DNA from 3 places in the Halomonas sp. LS-001 genome. Region 1 is predicted to be linked to each of the others. Evidence: predicted binding sites of a transcription regulator. Region 1 holds the regulator's gene; each other region holds the start of a gene.
The links. Region 1 encodes FliA, which starts transcription of late flagellar genes. Its sites were predicted from a motif close to CTAAAGTTNNNNNNNNNNCNGCCGATA; they were not measured.
Positions count from the first base shown of each region.

Region 2: the regulator FliA is predicted to act here: its motif matches at 3,526-3,552, upstream of fliD (flagellar filament capping protein FliD).
Region 3: the regulator FliA is predicted to act here: its motif matches at 1,531-1,557, upstream of ACU6TU_RS15425 (FliC/FljB family flagellin).

Region 1 covers NZ_CM129816.1:95,525-100,677, forward strand. The annotation lists gene flhF (flagellar biosynthesis protein FlhF) at 1-789, shown strand, start outside; gene ACU6TU_RS00460 (hypothetical protein) at 786-1,514, shown strand; gene ACU6TU_RS00465 (flagellar protein FlhE) at 1,707-2,123, shown strand; gene ACU6TU_RS00470 (RNA polymerase sigma factor FliA) at 2,150-2,851, shown strand; gene ACU6TU_RS00475 (motility protein A) at 2,923-3,717, shown strand; gene ACU6TU_RS00480 (OmpA/MotB family protein) at 3,723-4,391, shown strand; gene ACU6TU_RS00485 (diguanylate cyclase) at 4,447-5,153, shown strand, end outside.
Region 2 covers NZ_CM129816.1:3,471,470-3,476,622, reverse strand. The annotation lists gene ACU6TU_RS15460 (Ldh family oxidoreductase) at 1-560, shown strand, start outside; gene ACU6TU_RS15455 (thioesterase family protein) at 625-1,086, opposite strand; gene aroQ (type II 3-dehydroquinate dehydratase) at 1,105-1,566, opposite strand; gene nhaD (sodium:proton antiporter NhaD) at 1,708-3,198, opposite strand; gene fliD (flagellar filament capping protein FliD) at 3,723-5,069, shown strand.
Region 3 covers NZ_CM129816.1:3,465,572-3,470,724, reverse strand. The annotation lists gene fliD (flagellar filament capping protein FliD) at 1-938, shown strand, start outside; gene ACU6TU_RS15430 (hypothetical protein) at 1,027-1,410, opposite strand; gene ACU6TU_RS15425 (FliC/FljB family flagellin) at 1,631-2,848, shown strand; gene ACU6TU_RS15420 (hypothetical protein) at 2,942-3,145, shown strand; gene ACU6TU_RS15415 (flagellin N-terminal helical domain-containing protein) at 3,248-5,153, shown strand, end outside.

The DNA of each region.
Region 1 (5,153 bases):
CCGGATACCGGGCTCGACCCGGACGGTGCCTGGCTGGCGCTGCCCTGGCTGCAGCACCGTCATCCTGCCGGTTGGCAGCCGCGCCTTGATGCCGTGACTGCCACCAGTGGCGTGGCGGTGCATCTATTGCCACAGCTGCCGGAAACGCCGGTGCGTGCCTGGCTGCATGCTCAGCAGCTTACCTGGGTCAGCCAGGGGCGCGCTGTTCAGCGGGTAATGGCACAGGGCGAGCGGGTCTCGCTGAAACAGCTCTTCACTCAAAGCACGCTAACCCATAGCGTCGAGGTACGATTTCGTGGTCAGCCGATGCAGTTATGGAACGTCTACGCAGAAGTGGAAACGATGGATGCCAGTCATCCGGGTGATGAACTGCTTGCCTGGTACGGCGAAGTGCGTGACCCGGAAAGTTCACGGGTGGTGGTGCGTCGCTACTGGCTGACGCCGCGTCATCTGGGCGCTGAGGTGTTGTCATTGCTGGTGATGCAGTTACAGGGCGAGGGGTTGCCCGGATTAACCCGGCGTGCCTGGCAGCAGCTCAAACAGGATGATGGCGGTGAGGTGAGCGCTGAAGTTCGCCTGCTGATGGCCAGCGGCTGCGCAGCCGTTGCCGGTCACCTGGAATGTGCCGATGATGACGCCGCCACCGCGCTGCGCAGTGATCTGCTGGGGCTCTTGGGTGGCCGTCGTCGGCGGCGCGATACGGCGTTATTGGATGCCTTGTTATATGCCCTTATGGCACGTGATGCCATTCGCCAACTGGGCACGGTGAATCGGGAGGGTGTCGTGTGAGCAGCGGGCAGGATCAGGCAGCGGGATTACGTAAATGGGCCAATTTACAGCGTCAGCAGCAGTCTCAGGCAGACGACGACAGCGAGGCCGACTCACCACCTGAATCAGCACAGGCGCTGTCGTCATCGCCAGCGTCCGCTGATACTGATTTGCCAGAGCCAGAGCCAGAGCCAGAGCCAGAGCCAGAGCCAGAGCCAGAGCCAGAGCCAGAGCCAGAGCCAGAGCCAGAGCCAGAGCCAGAGCCAGAGCCAGAGCCAGAGCCAGAGCCAGAGCCAGAGCCAGAGCCAGAGCCAGAGCCAGAGCCAGAGCCAGAGCCAGAGCCAGAGCCAGAGCCAGTACCAAAAAAAGTATTGATGGTGGTGGGGTTGCCGGGTACTGGCAGTGCCCAGGCGCATCGCGTGCGTGAACGTCTTGAGCAGTGGTCGGCGCTGGGTCGGCAGTGGGCCGGTAAGCCGGAAGACTGGGATATCCATGTTGTGATGCCCGACGACCCGGGCCTTCACAAGTATGCGCGGGAACATTCCCGCTGGGCGCTATGGATCAACAGTCACGCAGATAGCTTTGCGAGCACGTTTCGTACCCTGCACCAACTGCAGGAGGCGGGCGGCCCAAAGCGGCTGCTGGCATTCCATGAACCGCACCTTCCACGCGCAGGTTTATTGAACAACCTTCAGGCAGCGGCGCGTACGTATCTGGACATTGAACTATTGATTCTGGCGCACTAGGGTCTCCTGACGCTTCATTCGTGATGAAACGTCAATAGACACTAGATGCCTTTGCTGTCGGTTTGCATTAAGCTGATTATTAAATAGTTTGTAACAAATTTGAGTGATCCACTTCAGAAACACAGATGCCCTTCTGGAAGGGGGGGGTAAACGGGAGAGGCTTTTGTATCAGATACGAAACGACGCGGCGCTATGTTGTCGCGTCACTTGATGAAACCACAGCGGATTATCTGCCTGCTGGTTCTGTTATGGCTCCCCGCCAGTGTCATGGCTGCCACTGGCAGTTGGGTAGCCAATGTGCCGGGCATGCTGGTGGCGATGAGTGAGCGTTACAGCGAGACGCAGCGCGTGACGCCGCCACCGGGTGCGCCCGTGCAAGGGCGCACAATAAGCCGCGTGCAGTGGCGCTGGGAGCATCCGCCTGGTCAGCCGGTCAGTGCCTGGCTTTGCCACTCGGCAGGCTGCCTTGCCGTGCCAACGCAGCGGGGCAGCACCGAGGCATTTGAAGGCCTCAGCGCGTCAGCGCCGGTGCACTTTCGTTTTACGCTGTCACACGGGCAGCGGCCAGTGCGCGTACAAGGTATGCAGGTCATCGTTAATTATCAGTGACACACGTCCAGCCGCGAGGCGAAAAGATGTACACAGCACAGGGCAGGTTTGAACAGCAGGACCAGTTAACGCAGTACATGCCACTGGTGCGGCGTCAGGCGCTCTCGCTACAGGTGCGCTTGCCGGCAAGTATTGAGCTGGATGATTTGATTCAGGCCGGAACCGTTGGCCTTCTGGAAGCGCTTAGCCGTTTTGATGCCAGTCAGGGGGCGACTTTTGCCACCTTCGCCAGCCAGCGTATTCGTGGCGCGATGATGGATGAGTTGCGCACCCGTGACTGGTTACCGCGCAGCGTGCGGCGCTCTGCTCGCGCGATTGATGAAGTGGTAAGGCGGTTGGAGCAGCAACTCGGCCGGGCACCGGATGAGGGTGAGATTGCCAGCGAGCTGGATATGTCGCTCAGTGAATATCAACAGGTGTTGCAGGATACCAACAGCGGCCAGCTGCTGCCGTATGAATCTCTGGTGGAAGAAAACGGCGAGCCGGAAGGCCCAAGCCACCAGAGTCGTCCATTCGAGCAGTTGCTGGATAGCCAGCAGCGTGAACGGCTGGTGGCGGGCATCAGCGGCTTACCGGAGCGTGAAAAACTGCTGATGGCGCTTTACTACCAGGAAGAGCTCAACCTCAAGGAAATCGGTGCTGTGCTCGGCGTGACAGAGTCGCGTGTTTCCCAGCTTCACAGCCAGGCCGTCAGCCGCCTGAGAGCAAAACTCCATGATTCGGCCTGACTAAGCGTCTGATCACTTCGGGCGCATTCGGCGCGTATTTTTAGACCCATAAGACCGGCAAGGAGTCGTTGATGAACCCCTCAACGCTAATCGGTATGTTCGCCAGCATCGCACTGCTGGTCAGTGTTCTGTTCTTCACGGCGGAATCGCCGCAAAGCTTTCTGAATCTGCCGGGGCTGGCCATTGTCGTCACCGGTACCCTGGCTGCGACCTTTATCAGTTATCCGCTACGCGAAGTCCTGCGTGTGGTGCGCCTGGTGGGTGTCGTGTTCCGGCGCGAAAATACCTATGTGCGCGACGACATCAAGGAACTGGTGGATATGTCGCGGCTATGGTTCAAAGGTGATGTGCGCGCGGTTGAGGAGGCATTGAAGTACACCCGTAATCCGTTTCTGCGTTCGGGCATTCAATTAGTGATTGCCAACACCAAGCAGGATGAAATTTTCGATATGCTGCGCTGGCGTATTGCGCGCCTGAAGGCCCGTGAGCATGCCGAAGCCCAGATCTTTCGCACCATGGCAACCTATGCGCCCGCCTTTGGTATGATCGGTACTCTGGTGGGGCTGGTGAATATGCTGGAAGTGATGGACGCCGGTGATCTGGAAGTGATCGGCCCGCGTATGGCCGTGGCACTGTTGACGACCTTTTACGGCATTTTGCTGGCCAATCTGATCTTCAAACCGATTGCGGTCAAGTTGGAACGCCGCACGGAAGAGCGTTTGATTACCATGAACATGGTGCTGGAAGGGATTTCGCTGATTACCAAGCGTCGTCTGCCGTCCTTTATTGAGGAAACGTTGAATTCCTTTGTTGCCAATTATCACGATGAAATCCGCGACTCTAACGTCAAATTACGTAAGGAGTAGTGGGCATGCTGGATCATGATACCCGGCGCACACTGGAACCTACGGTGTTTGAGGGTGGCGGTGATGATGAAGGCTGGTTGACCAGCTATCTCGACGTGTTAACGCTGCTGATCACCCTGTTTGTCCTGCTTCTGGCATTGACGCCACCGGGAAGCGGGCAAGCCAGTGAAAGTGCGTTCATGCAGTCGCCCAGCGCGGTGCTGGCGCATCCGCTGGCCAGCCTGGCAACGGGGATTCAGCCCCGCCATGACGGGTTACAGCCACGGTTTTCTGGTTTGAGCATTCCTGGCGTTAATGTGGAACAAGGGCGCGAAGGGGTGACCCTGCGTATTGATGACAGTCTGCTGTTTTCCAGCGGTGAGGCGGATCTGACCACCCAGGGTCGTGGGGTGATTGAAAGTCTGGTGGAGGTGTTGGAATCCTTTGATGGCCAGGTGTCAGTGGAAGGGCATACGGATAATCTCCCGATTGCCACGCCACGCTTTCCGTCTAACTGGGAGCTGTCAGCGGCCCGAGCGATTGCTGTGGTGCGCCACCTGGAGAGCGAAGGGCTGGCGATTGACCGTATGCGCGCCGTCGGTTACGCGGATACTCAGCCGATGAAAAATAATGCAACGCCGCAGGGACGAGCGGCTAACCGACGAGTAGAGTTGATCCTGCGCCAATTACTTTAAGGGGCATCCCTTATCAAGGTAACGTCCGTGAAAAATACGCCATGAACCCTATGCTATGAACAATACTCACGCCGCTAAACCGTCATGGCAGATACAGTCATTCGGTGCCCTGTTGGTGGTGGATAGCGAATGCCGTCAGGTATATGCCGTTAGCGATAATCTGGCCAGCCTGTTTGGCCTGTCGCCGTTTACCCCGACCACGCCTTCGCTGGCTTTTTTACTCGGCGAGCGGCTCAGTCAGCGCGTGCGCCGTACCTTGCAAGACAGTCAACGCCTACCTGCCCCACTGACGTTTGTCCGTTATGTCGAGGGGCGACAGGTGCGTTATCAGCTTCATGCGACACGCAGCGCCAACGGTGTGCTGATTGAAATAGAGCCGCTGAATCCATCCGGCAAACAGCGCTTACTGGGGGCTGTGAACGAATGGTTGATGCATCTTGCGGAGACGACCCATCAGCAGGCATTACTCGATTATCTGGTATCGGCAATACAGCAGCTGACGGGATACGACCGGGTGGTGGTCTGTCACTTCGATAGTGATTGGCACGGGTTTATCCTGGCGGAAGCCGATGGGGGTGCATTGCCTCCCTTGCTGGGTCGGCGCTTTCCGGCCAGTGATTTCCCGGTCACCTTGCGGCGGGCTTATGAACGTAATCCGGTTCGTTATATACACGACGTGCAAACGCCCGCCGTCGACATGACCTTTTTGGCGCCCCTTGACGCGCTGACAAGCAATACAACACAACCCTGCTCGCTGGATAC
Region 2 (5,153 bases), 460 kb from region 1:
TAGTGGCGCCACCGGGTGGAACAAAAGCGGCAATTGGTACCAACCCGATTGCCCTGAGCGTACCAGGGCGCAATGTCGGTGACCCGCTGCGCCTGCATTTCGACTTTTCAACCTCAGCGGTGGCGCTTGGAAAAATCACGATGGCCAAGGCGGCAGGCGAGCCGATTCCTGAAGGCTGGGCCATTGACGCAGAGGGTAACCCGACAACTGATCCTGAAGCCGCGCTTGGCGGTTCTCTGGTGAGTGCTGGCGGCTATAAAGGCTGGGGCTTTGGCCTGTTGGCAGAACTGCTGGCGGCAGGGATTGCAGGAGGCGTGAATTCACTGGATGTAAAAGCACTCAAGGCACCTGAAGGCGCCCCTCACGACCTGGGGCAATGCTACTTGCTGCTTGATCCTGGTACCTTTGGTGATCATTTCGATGAGCGCTTTGCACGTCTGGCAGAGGCCGTAGACGAACAGCCAAATGCCCGTCTACCGGGTGCTGTGCGGGAAGAAAAATCATTGATTGACGTGCCTGATGCTCTCTGGAACCGCGTGATGGCGTTATCCAACGCCTGAGTGAGGCCGGGCCACCGATACCGATCACCAACCAGGTGACTTGATGGCTGGTCAGGCCCTGGCATCAACCGGGACCCGACCGGCGAATCCCGATGGTTCTTCCCGCCATGGCGGGACGCTCGGCAGGGCGGGGAAGAGCATCAATAGCCGGTTGAATCGCATCAGGAAACGGCGCTGGCTTTACTGTCGTAGTGTCCATGCCCATTAACATCTGTTCGCTGCTGGCAAGCCGCTCGTTATTGTCGTTGTACATCTCAAAAAACACATGCAGGCGTTTGCTGTCGCTATCCAGTAGCGACATGGAAACGGATAGCGGCTGCCCCTGATGCGTTTCTCGCTGATAGCACAGATGGGTTTCCAGCGTATAAATCGTGTATCCATAATGCGCACGCCCGTTAACATCCAGGCCAATGTGATCCATCAGGGCTTCTACGGCCAGTGAAAAAACGCGGGCATACTCGGCATCATTCATATGGCCGTTGTAATCCACCCACTCAGCGGCCACCTGGGTGTTTAAGATAATCATTCTGGCTCTCCCTGGCATTTAACCCTGTTCTGCGCTTCGCAGGATAGCGTCCAATGCGGCCTGATACCCTTGAGTGCCCAGCCCGGCAATCACACCGTTAGCGCGCAGAGAAACGTAGGAATGATGGCGAAACGCTTCACGCTGATGAACATTGGAAATATGCACCTCAATCACGGTCCCTTCGAAAGCGTTAAGCGCATCCAGAATCGCCACTGACGTATGGGTGTAAGCCGCCGGATTGATGATAATGGCGTAGGTGCCATCCGTGCGGGCTGTCTGAATGGCATCAATCAAGACACCTTCATGGTTGCTTTGATGGCAGTTCAGTTCCCAGTCTGCCAGCACGGCTTTTTCACGCAGGTCGTTGTTTACATCATCAAGCGTTTCATGGCCATAGATGTCAGGTTCCCGACTGCCCAGCAGATTCAGATTAGGACCGTGAAGCACCAGAATTTTGCGGCTGATATGAGTGTTAGGCATAGGATGCTCTAAATAAAAGGTTAATGAACGATCATTCTAAGTGGATGAGCTCGGCATCGCCAATCAACAAAAACGCCCCGGTGGAATTCCACTCGGGGCGTCATACCTGCTTCAGCTGTCGCTGTTTAGCCAGTCGTCCGTTTAGCTGAACAGAGCAAAGCTGTTCGCGTTCAGGAACATATGAACAATGATGCCAGCGATGTAGCCCAACATAATGATCGGCGTCCAGCGCAGGTGACCCATAAAGGTGTAGGCCCCGCGCGCCTGGCCCATCACCGCAACACCGGCTGCAGAGCCAATCGAGAGCAGGCTACCGCCGGTACCCGCCGTCAGGGTAATCAACAGCCACTGGCCGTGGGACATGTCCGGTTCCATGGTCAGCACGGCAAACATCACCGGGATGTTATCGATCAACGCCGAAATAACGCCGAGGGTGATGTTGGCGCCGGTGGCGTTCCAGCCAAGATAAAGGGTCTCGGAAAGCATGGCCAGATAACCCATAAAGCCCAAACCGCCAACGCACATCACCACCCCGTAGAAGAACAGCAGGGTATCCCACTCGGCTCGCGCCACGCGGTTGAAGACGTCAAACGGCACCACGCCACCGAGGTTTTCCAGTTTCTTGTGATCACCCCGGCGGCTATAGCGCTCGCGCTTGCGCTCCAGTGAGCGCGGCAGGCTCTGGCGCAGGTAGTAGCCGAAGAACTGCAGGTAACCAAGGCCTGTCATCATGCCAAGTACCGGCGGCAGGTGCAGCAGGGTGTGGCACAGTACAGCGGTGGTAATGGTCAGCAGAAACAGTAAAACAATCCGCTTTGCGCCGCGCTTGAGCCACACATCTTCGTAAACGCTTTCCGGCTTGGCATCCTTGATAAAGAAGCTCATGACAATGGCGGGCACAAGGAAGTTGACCAGCGATGGCAGGAACAGGATAAAGAACTCCTGAAATTCGACCATACCGGCCTGCCAGACCATCAGCGTGGTGATATCCCCAAACGGGCTGAAGGCACCTCCCGCGTTAGCGGCCACCACAATATTTACACACGCCAGGTTGATAAAGCGCTTGTCGCCTTCAGCCACCTTGGTGACCACGGCACACATCAACAGAGCGGTGGTCAGGTTATCGGCAATCGGCGAGAGCACAAAGGCCAGGCCGCCGGTCAGCCAGAACAGCTTGCGATAGCTGAAGCCTTTACGCAGCATCCAGGAGCGAAGGGCATCAAATACCTTACGCTCTTCCATGGCATTGATATACGTCATGGCCACCAGCAGGAACAGCATCAGCTCGGTGAACTCCAGAAGCGTCACGCGAAAGGCGTTCTCGGAATCTGCCGACATTCCGTTCTGGACATACACCCAGCCGATGAGGCTCCAGATGATACCTGCAGCAACCAATACAGGCTTGGACTTGCGCATGTGGATCTTTTCTTCAGCGATGACCAGCATGTAGGCGATGACAAAAATCGCAATGGCGAAAAAGCCCACGGCTGTATTGGTCATATCCAGCGTGCCGGTTGCCGCCAGGGCGGCTGGGCTAAAAAACAACAGCCCTGAGAAGGCGACAAACGCCCACAAAAAAAGCCAGCGGCGATCGCTTCGCGGCTGGCTGGGAGGTTCGTTCAAGGGTCTCATAGTGAATTTATCCTTATCTTCGTCTAAGGGGTGGAGGACAGGGTGGCAAAAAGCCGCATTAGTTTACCAGCCTGTGTTGCGATGCAATACGTAAAAAAAACGAATGAAATTAAGCGATAGACGAATAACTGTGTCTTTTTTTTGTAAGGTAGTCTTATAGGGAATGGTAACTTTGCAATAACAGGTTTTGATAGAGGAATTACCTGGCACAGCAAAAGCCGTCACTGCCAGCATCTCACAGCGTAATGCCGTGTGTAGGGCCGTGTGTAGGGCCGTGTGTTGGTGACTTTATGCTTGCATTTTGTTACATAACGATACCGCGAAATCCTAAAGTTAGAAATCTTCCCGCCGAGAGTTTAAGGTAACAGTATTAAATAATGTGTCGTGCTAAAAAGCGTGCCGTATGAAAAGCATCTGCTATTGGCTTCGTCGACACAAACACCAGCGTTGATCTGTTGATAGGTGGTATCACCAGGTCGTGGTAGCAAAGCTGCCGCAGAGCAACGCAAAGGATGGGTTTTGCTATGTCTATTTCATCACTGGGTATCGGGTCTGGGCTTGACCTGAATGGCTTGCTGGATCAGCTGCGTGACGCTGAGCGTGAAAAGCTGCAGCCAATTCAGCAGCGGCTGGATTCCGAGCAGACACGTATTTCTGCCTATGGGCAATTGGAAGGCGCCCTGTCAGCGTTTCAGTCAGCGGCTGACGCACTTGGCGATACTGCGCTGTATGAAAGCCTTTCCACCAATACCAGCGGCGAGGCGGTGAGCGCGGCAGCAGATGACACCGCCATGCCGGGCAGCTATTCCGTTAATGTAGATTCTCTTGCTACGCGCGGTACCCTGGCGTCTCAAGGGGTAACGCAAGCAGCTGATGAAGCGATTTCCGGTACAGCTGAACAGACCATGGCGTTTACCTTCGGTAACGGGGATACCTCCGAGGTCACGATTGCTGCCAACAGCTCGCTGGAAGATATCCGCGACGCCATCAATGCGGATGCCGACGCGGGCGTTAATGCTTCCGTGATTAACGACGGCGAAAACTATCGGCTGGCGCTTAGCTCTCGGGAAACAGGTGCTGATGCCTCCATTGAAGGCTTTACCTTTACAGGGTTAACAGAGGATGCTGACGCCGCCCAGTCAGGCACAGATGCCAGCCTGAACGTGAACGGTGTGCCCATCACCAGCGCCAATAACCAGGTGGAAGGCGCGATCCAGGGCGTCACGCTTAACCTGCAGAGCGAAGGCGCCAGCACGGTGGCCGTTGAGCAGAACACCCTTGCGGTACGCGAAGCGGTCACCGGGTTTGTTGATGCCTACAACACCATGAAAGGCACCATTGGCGAGCTGACGGCGTTCAACTCGGAAACCGGCCAGGCGGGTGAGCTTAACGGCGACAGCACGGTTCGCATTGTTGAATCCCGTTTGCGCAGCGAGTTGAGCGGTGGTGTTGCCGGTGAAGAAGGCGGCTTCTCAATGCTTAGTGATATCGGTATTTCACTGGAGCTGGATGGCACTCTGTCGATTGACCAGGATAAGCTTGATAACGTGATCGCCAATGATCAGCAAGCGCTATCCGATTTCTTCGCCGGTAATGAAACGACCACCGGGTTGGCCGAGCAGCTGAACGACAGCGTTGGCCAGCTACTCAGCAGCAATGGCTCCGTGCAGGGGGCGATCAACGGGTCTGAAAGCCGTATTGAATCGCTGGGCAGTCGCTACACCAATATGGAGCAGCAGGTTGAGCGTACCATTGACCGCTACCGCACTCAGTTTGGTCAACTCGATGGCATGATTGCGCAAATGAACCAGACCAGCAGCTACCTGACTCAGCAGTTTGCTTCACTGGATGCGCAGCTGGGGCGCGACTGACCTCAAACAGTGACAAACCCGTTTAGCGCTAAAGCCCGCCCCTGAAATCAGGCGGGCTTTTTTGTGAGTTACGCTTCTTTATCG
Region 3 (5,153 bases), 470 kb from region 1:
TTCGCGATGCCATTAACGCTACGGAAAATAGCGGTGTCAGCGCGAGTATTATCTTTGATGGCAGTAACCACCGTTTGGCACTTAGCTCCAGTGACACCGGCCAGGCGGCTTCGATCAGCGGTTTCAGTTTCCTGGATGCTGCTGCTGATCCTGTTGTTACCCAGCCCTTTACGGCTGAGGTTGTCAACGGCGGCCAGAATGCTGATCTAACGGTTAACGGCGTGACCATCACCAGCGCCAATAACCAGATTGAAGGCGCGATTCAAGGCGTGACTCTGGATCTCAACGCACTCAATATCGGGGAAGGCGAAACCGCCAGCAGCACGGTCAACGTTGAGCGCAATACGCTAAAAATCCGTGAGGCCGTCGGGGATTTCGTTGAGGCCTTTAATGACCTGAAAGGCACCATTGGTACGCTGACCAGCTTTAGCGGCGACCGGGAAACCGCCGGTGAGCTGGTTGGCGATAGTGTGGTACGTACCATTGAAGGGCGTTTGCGTAGTGTGCTGGGTGGCGGTGTGGCAGGGGGTGAATTTTCCACCCTCAGCCAACTGGGTATTACCCTGCAGCGTGATGGCACTCTGGAAATGGACGACGACACCATCAGCAATCTGGCCAAGAACCAGCCTGATGCATTGAGTGACTTCTTCGCAGGCACCGACGGCAACAGCGGCCTGGGCGATTTGCTCAGCACAACGATCGAACAGCTGACTAACAGCAACGGCACCTTGGGCAGCGCCATCAGCGGTGCGGAAAACCGCATTGAAAGCCTCAATGCGCGTTACGAACGTGCCGAACTAAGTATCGAGCGGACAATTTCCCGTTACCGCACCCAGTTCGGCCAGCTGGACTCAATGATCGCCCAGATGAACCAGACCAGCACCTACCTCACCCAGCAGTTCGATGCCCTCGACTCAGCGCTGGGCCGCAAGAAGTAACCCTTCCCAGACTGGCGGGAGAGGAGGTTCACTCGCCGGTTCATTATTGCCGACCTGATGCTGTGAGTGTGTGTGGCAACCCCTTCATTTACCACGGCACACTGCGCCGCCCAGTCTGAAACTCCACTACTTTCTGGTAAATCTCCCGCGCTCGGGCGAGGGCATCCTTCTCCATATCATCCAACGTTACCTCACGGTTGCCGTTGCCGCCCTGGCTTTGCAGCAACTGATGCACATTGGCGCGGTAGCGCTCCAGCAGGTGATCTAGGTTAGCGTGAATCATCTGCATTTCCAGCATCAGCTTGCGCTGCATTTCGCGGTAGCGCAGCAGGTCTTGCGGGCGGTTGGCGTTATCAATCAGCGTTTCCAGAGTGGTATTCACCAGAGTGCGTGCCCGCTCAAGGCGAGGGAGGATGGTAAACACCACGTCATAAAGCTGAACGGGAGATGCGTAGATCTGCATGGAAGTCATGAAACGGCCAGTACCCAGCGAAAAGAGCCCACAGTGTACCTTTGAGCCATCATCCAGCAAGCGCCTGCCACCAACTTTTAATAGCCGTTACCAACCGTTACATCTTTTTTTACGATTATGCTAAAGGTTTCTCCTGACAGGCCGTAATTATTAATAACGGCACACAATGTGGCCGAAAAGCAGGCCTCAACGGCCAGTGTAACTGTAAAGGAGAATCACCATGTCTGTGATCAACACTAACATCACTTCCATGATCGGCCAGCAAAACCTGCGCGAATCACAAAATGCGCTGCAAACCTCCATGGAGCGTCTGTCTTCAGGCCTGCGCATCAACAGTGCCAAGGATGATGCGGCCGGTCAGGCCATCGCCAATCGTATGTCATCTCAGATTACCGGTCTGGGACAAGCGCAGCGTAACGCCAACGACGGTATCTCGATTTCCCAAACCGCCGAAGGTGCGCTTAACCAAGTGAACGATAACTTGCAGCGTGTTCGTGAATTAACAGTGCAGGCACAGAACGGAACTAACTCTCAGGATGATCTTCAGTCGATTCAAGACGAGATCACACAGCGTATGAACGAAATTGATCGGATTTCTGAAGAGACGGATTTTAACGGAACGAAAGTGCTTGCTTCCGACCAAGGAATTTCTATTCAAGTGGGCGCTAATGATAACGAAACTATTTCGGTAAATTTGGAGCAAATTGATAAGACCACACTGGGTTTAGCAAACTTTGATGTAACTTCGAGTCAGTCATTGGAGCCTGAGCTTGGTGAGCAGGTTGGTTATAATGATGCAGTTGGCGAGATTTATGAAGTTATCGACAAGGATACCGGTGAAGCAAGAACCGATGTTTTTGGCTCAAAGAATGACGACGGCACCATTACAGCCGTAAAAGTAGCTGCTACAGCCAACGCAACTAACCAAGGTTATGAAGCTGTAACTTATCAGGATGGAACCAACACAGGAATTACCGCAACCCTTCAATATGAAGCGAATGATGCTGCAAATGATGACTTTTCACGCGGTGATTTGAAAATTGTTGGCGAAAATGGTGATGGTGTTACTGTAGAAGTAGAGACTCTTGCTTCTGCTTCTACTGATGGTACAGATATTGATTTGAGCGGAGCTAATGTTGGTGAAGGCGCAATTGCTGATCTCGCAAAAGGTGGGCTTGAGCAGCTTGATAGCGCACTTGCCCAGGTTGATAGCCTGCGTTCTGAATTAGGTGCGGTGCAAAACCGCTTTGAATCTGCCATCACTAACTTAAGCACCAACGAGACTAACCTCTCAGCTGCACGGTCACGTATTGAAGATGCTGATTATGCAATGGAAGTGGCAGACATGACCAAGAACCAGATTCTGCAGCAGGCGGGTACTTCGGTACTGGCACAGGCGAACCAGCTGCCGCAGAACGTTTTGTCTCTGCTGGGTTAATCTGAGGCTTGAGATTGATAGAGATTTTTCTCTATCACTGAGAAGCATACGAAACCGGCTCCCTTTTGGGGCCGGTTTTTGTTTGAGGTGAACATGACCGATGACGAACGCCAGCATGTGATCAATGAGTTACAAAAGGTCATTGACGATACCCAAGCCACCCTCAGCCGCTTTGAAGCCACCGGCATGGATCATGAGATGCGTAAGGACTATGACAAGCTGCTGGGGATACTGGATGACGCAGTGAAGCAGCAGCGTGAGCATACCCAGGTGATGTTGGATAGCACTACAGATTGAGTCGCTAGTCGTAAAGAAAAATAATTTTTTGTAATCTGGTAAAGTTTTCTTAGCTGATGCCGATAAAATAGATAAGCCAGTTCACGGAAGAGATTCGACTCCATGCCAATGATCAATACCAATCTGACTTCACTCACTACCCAGCAAAGCTTGCGACAAAATCAGTCATCCCTTTCTACCAGCATGGAGCGGCTGTCATCTGGGCTGCGCGTTAATAGCGCGAAGGATGATGCGGCAGGCCAGGCGATTGGTAATCGCTTCCAGGCTCAGCGTATTGGTCTCAATCAAGGCGCGCGGAATGCCAATGACGGGATATCTCTATCCCAGACCGCCCATGATGTACTGAACGGCATGAACGAGAAACTGCAGCGCATCCGTGAACTGGCGGTTCAGGGGCTAAATGGCACGAATCAGACGCGTGATAGCGATTCTATCCAAGCTGAGATCAATCAGAACTTGATGGAAATCGACCGTTTGGCTGCTACTTCTGAGTATAACGGTATCCCTTTGATGACAGGTCAGGCTGGAAATGTTCCGTTACAGGTGGGGGCCAATGATGGCCAGCAAATTGGGGTAGATTTAAATCCACCTGGCTTTAGTGTAGAGGCGTTGGGGCTAGAAGGGTTAAACATTGCAGGTATCGATGGAGACGTTACTGAGCGGGATGCGCTGCGCGGTGTGGCACGTGACATCCGCCTTGATGACCCGTCAACCATTGGTCCAACATTCGCACCAGGCACCCAGCAGCCTCTCTACTATTCAGATGCCTTTGGCTATTATACAAGCGATGGGAGTGACGGTTTTTCGCATGTATCTGTCAATGCGTCACATAACACATCAACAGATACCAGCCAGGTATCGATAACCAATCCGCAACCTATATTTTCCAGTGCCATGATGACGGATCCAGAGCCCCTGCCTGACCTGCCGTCTAATCAGCGATTTATTGAAAAAGATAATACTTATTATCTTGAAGAGCGCTTGCCTGATGGCACTTTAAGTTATCGTGAAACGGGTTTTGCTCTTAGTTATGAAGAAGCTATGGGAACAGGTGCCTTTGAGCCTTCCTCTACGGTTGCCGCTGGTACCTATGCAAACGTCAGTGATGGCTTTACGTTTAACGGTGAAAGTTACAGTCAGGCAAGCGCTGAAGATATTGCGTTTTTATCTTCAACGGGCAGCACTCTTAATCCTGCATCATTAACCCAGAATGCTGATGGTAATCTTTATATCCAGACAGAAGTAAGTGGTCAGGATCGTTTTTTTGCGCTCGATGATGTTACAGCTAATGATCGACTGGTGTTTACACAGGAAGCAAGTGCTATTGAAGTAAATTCTGGCGATACATTTACAGAAGTGACAGGTGACTTTACATATGGAGTTAATAGTTATTCTACTAGTGGCGTAGAACTCGAGTTTACAGATCCAACCGGTACACTGGTTCAAGATCAAAATGACGACTTTTTTGTGAGGACTGGAAGCTCCACGAGCGATTATGATTTTTTTGTGCTTACCGGTGTTACTTCTGAGAGAGACCTTGTCTTGGAAGCTGGGCCACAAGGATTTGCTGGCGCAGACTTTTCTTCACAACCGACGCTAATTGATCCCGAGGTTCCTGCCGTAGATTTTTCTTCACTTGATGCCAGCAATATTACTTTTAATCCTAAAAATAACAATTTAGACGGGTTAACAGACCTTACGGTTGTCCAGCGTGAGTCAGATGGGCAATGGATAATCCGTGGTCAGCAACCCGATGGCAGCCAGGCATATCTGGAAGCAGATTTTGAGCTGAAAGTAGATGCCAATGGCGAAGCGACTGAGGCGGTAATAACAGCCACACAAGAAGTGGCGGATGTGCTGGGTACGGCGAGCCACGAACAGGAAAAAGTCAGTGGATATTCGGAAATCACTATCGACCCGCGTAATGTGACCGTCGAATATACGGATGCTCAAGGGCAAACGTTTGAAGACGTTCTACAGCAAAACGAAGATGGTAATTACTATTTTT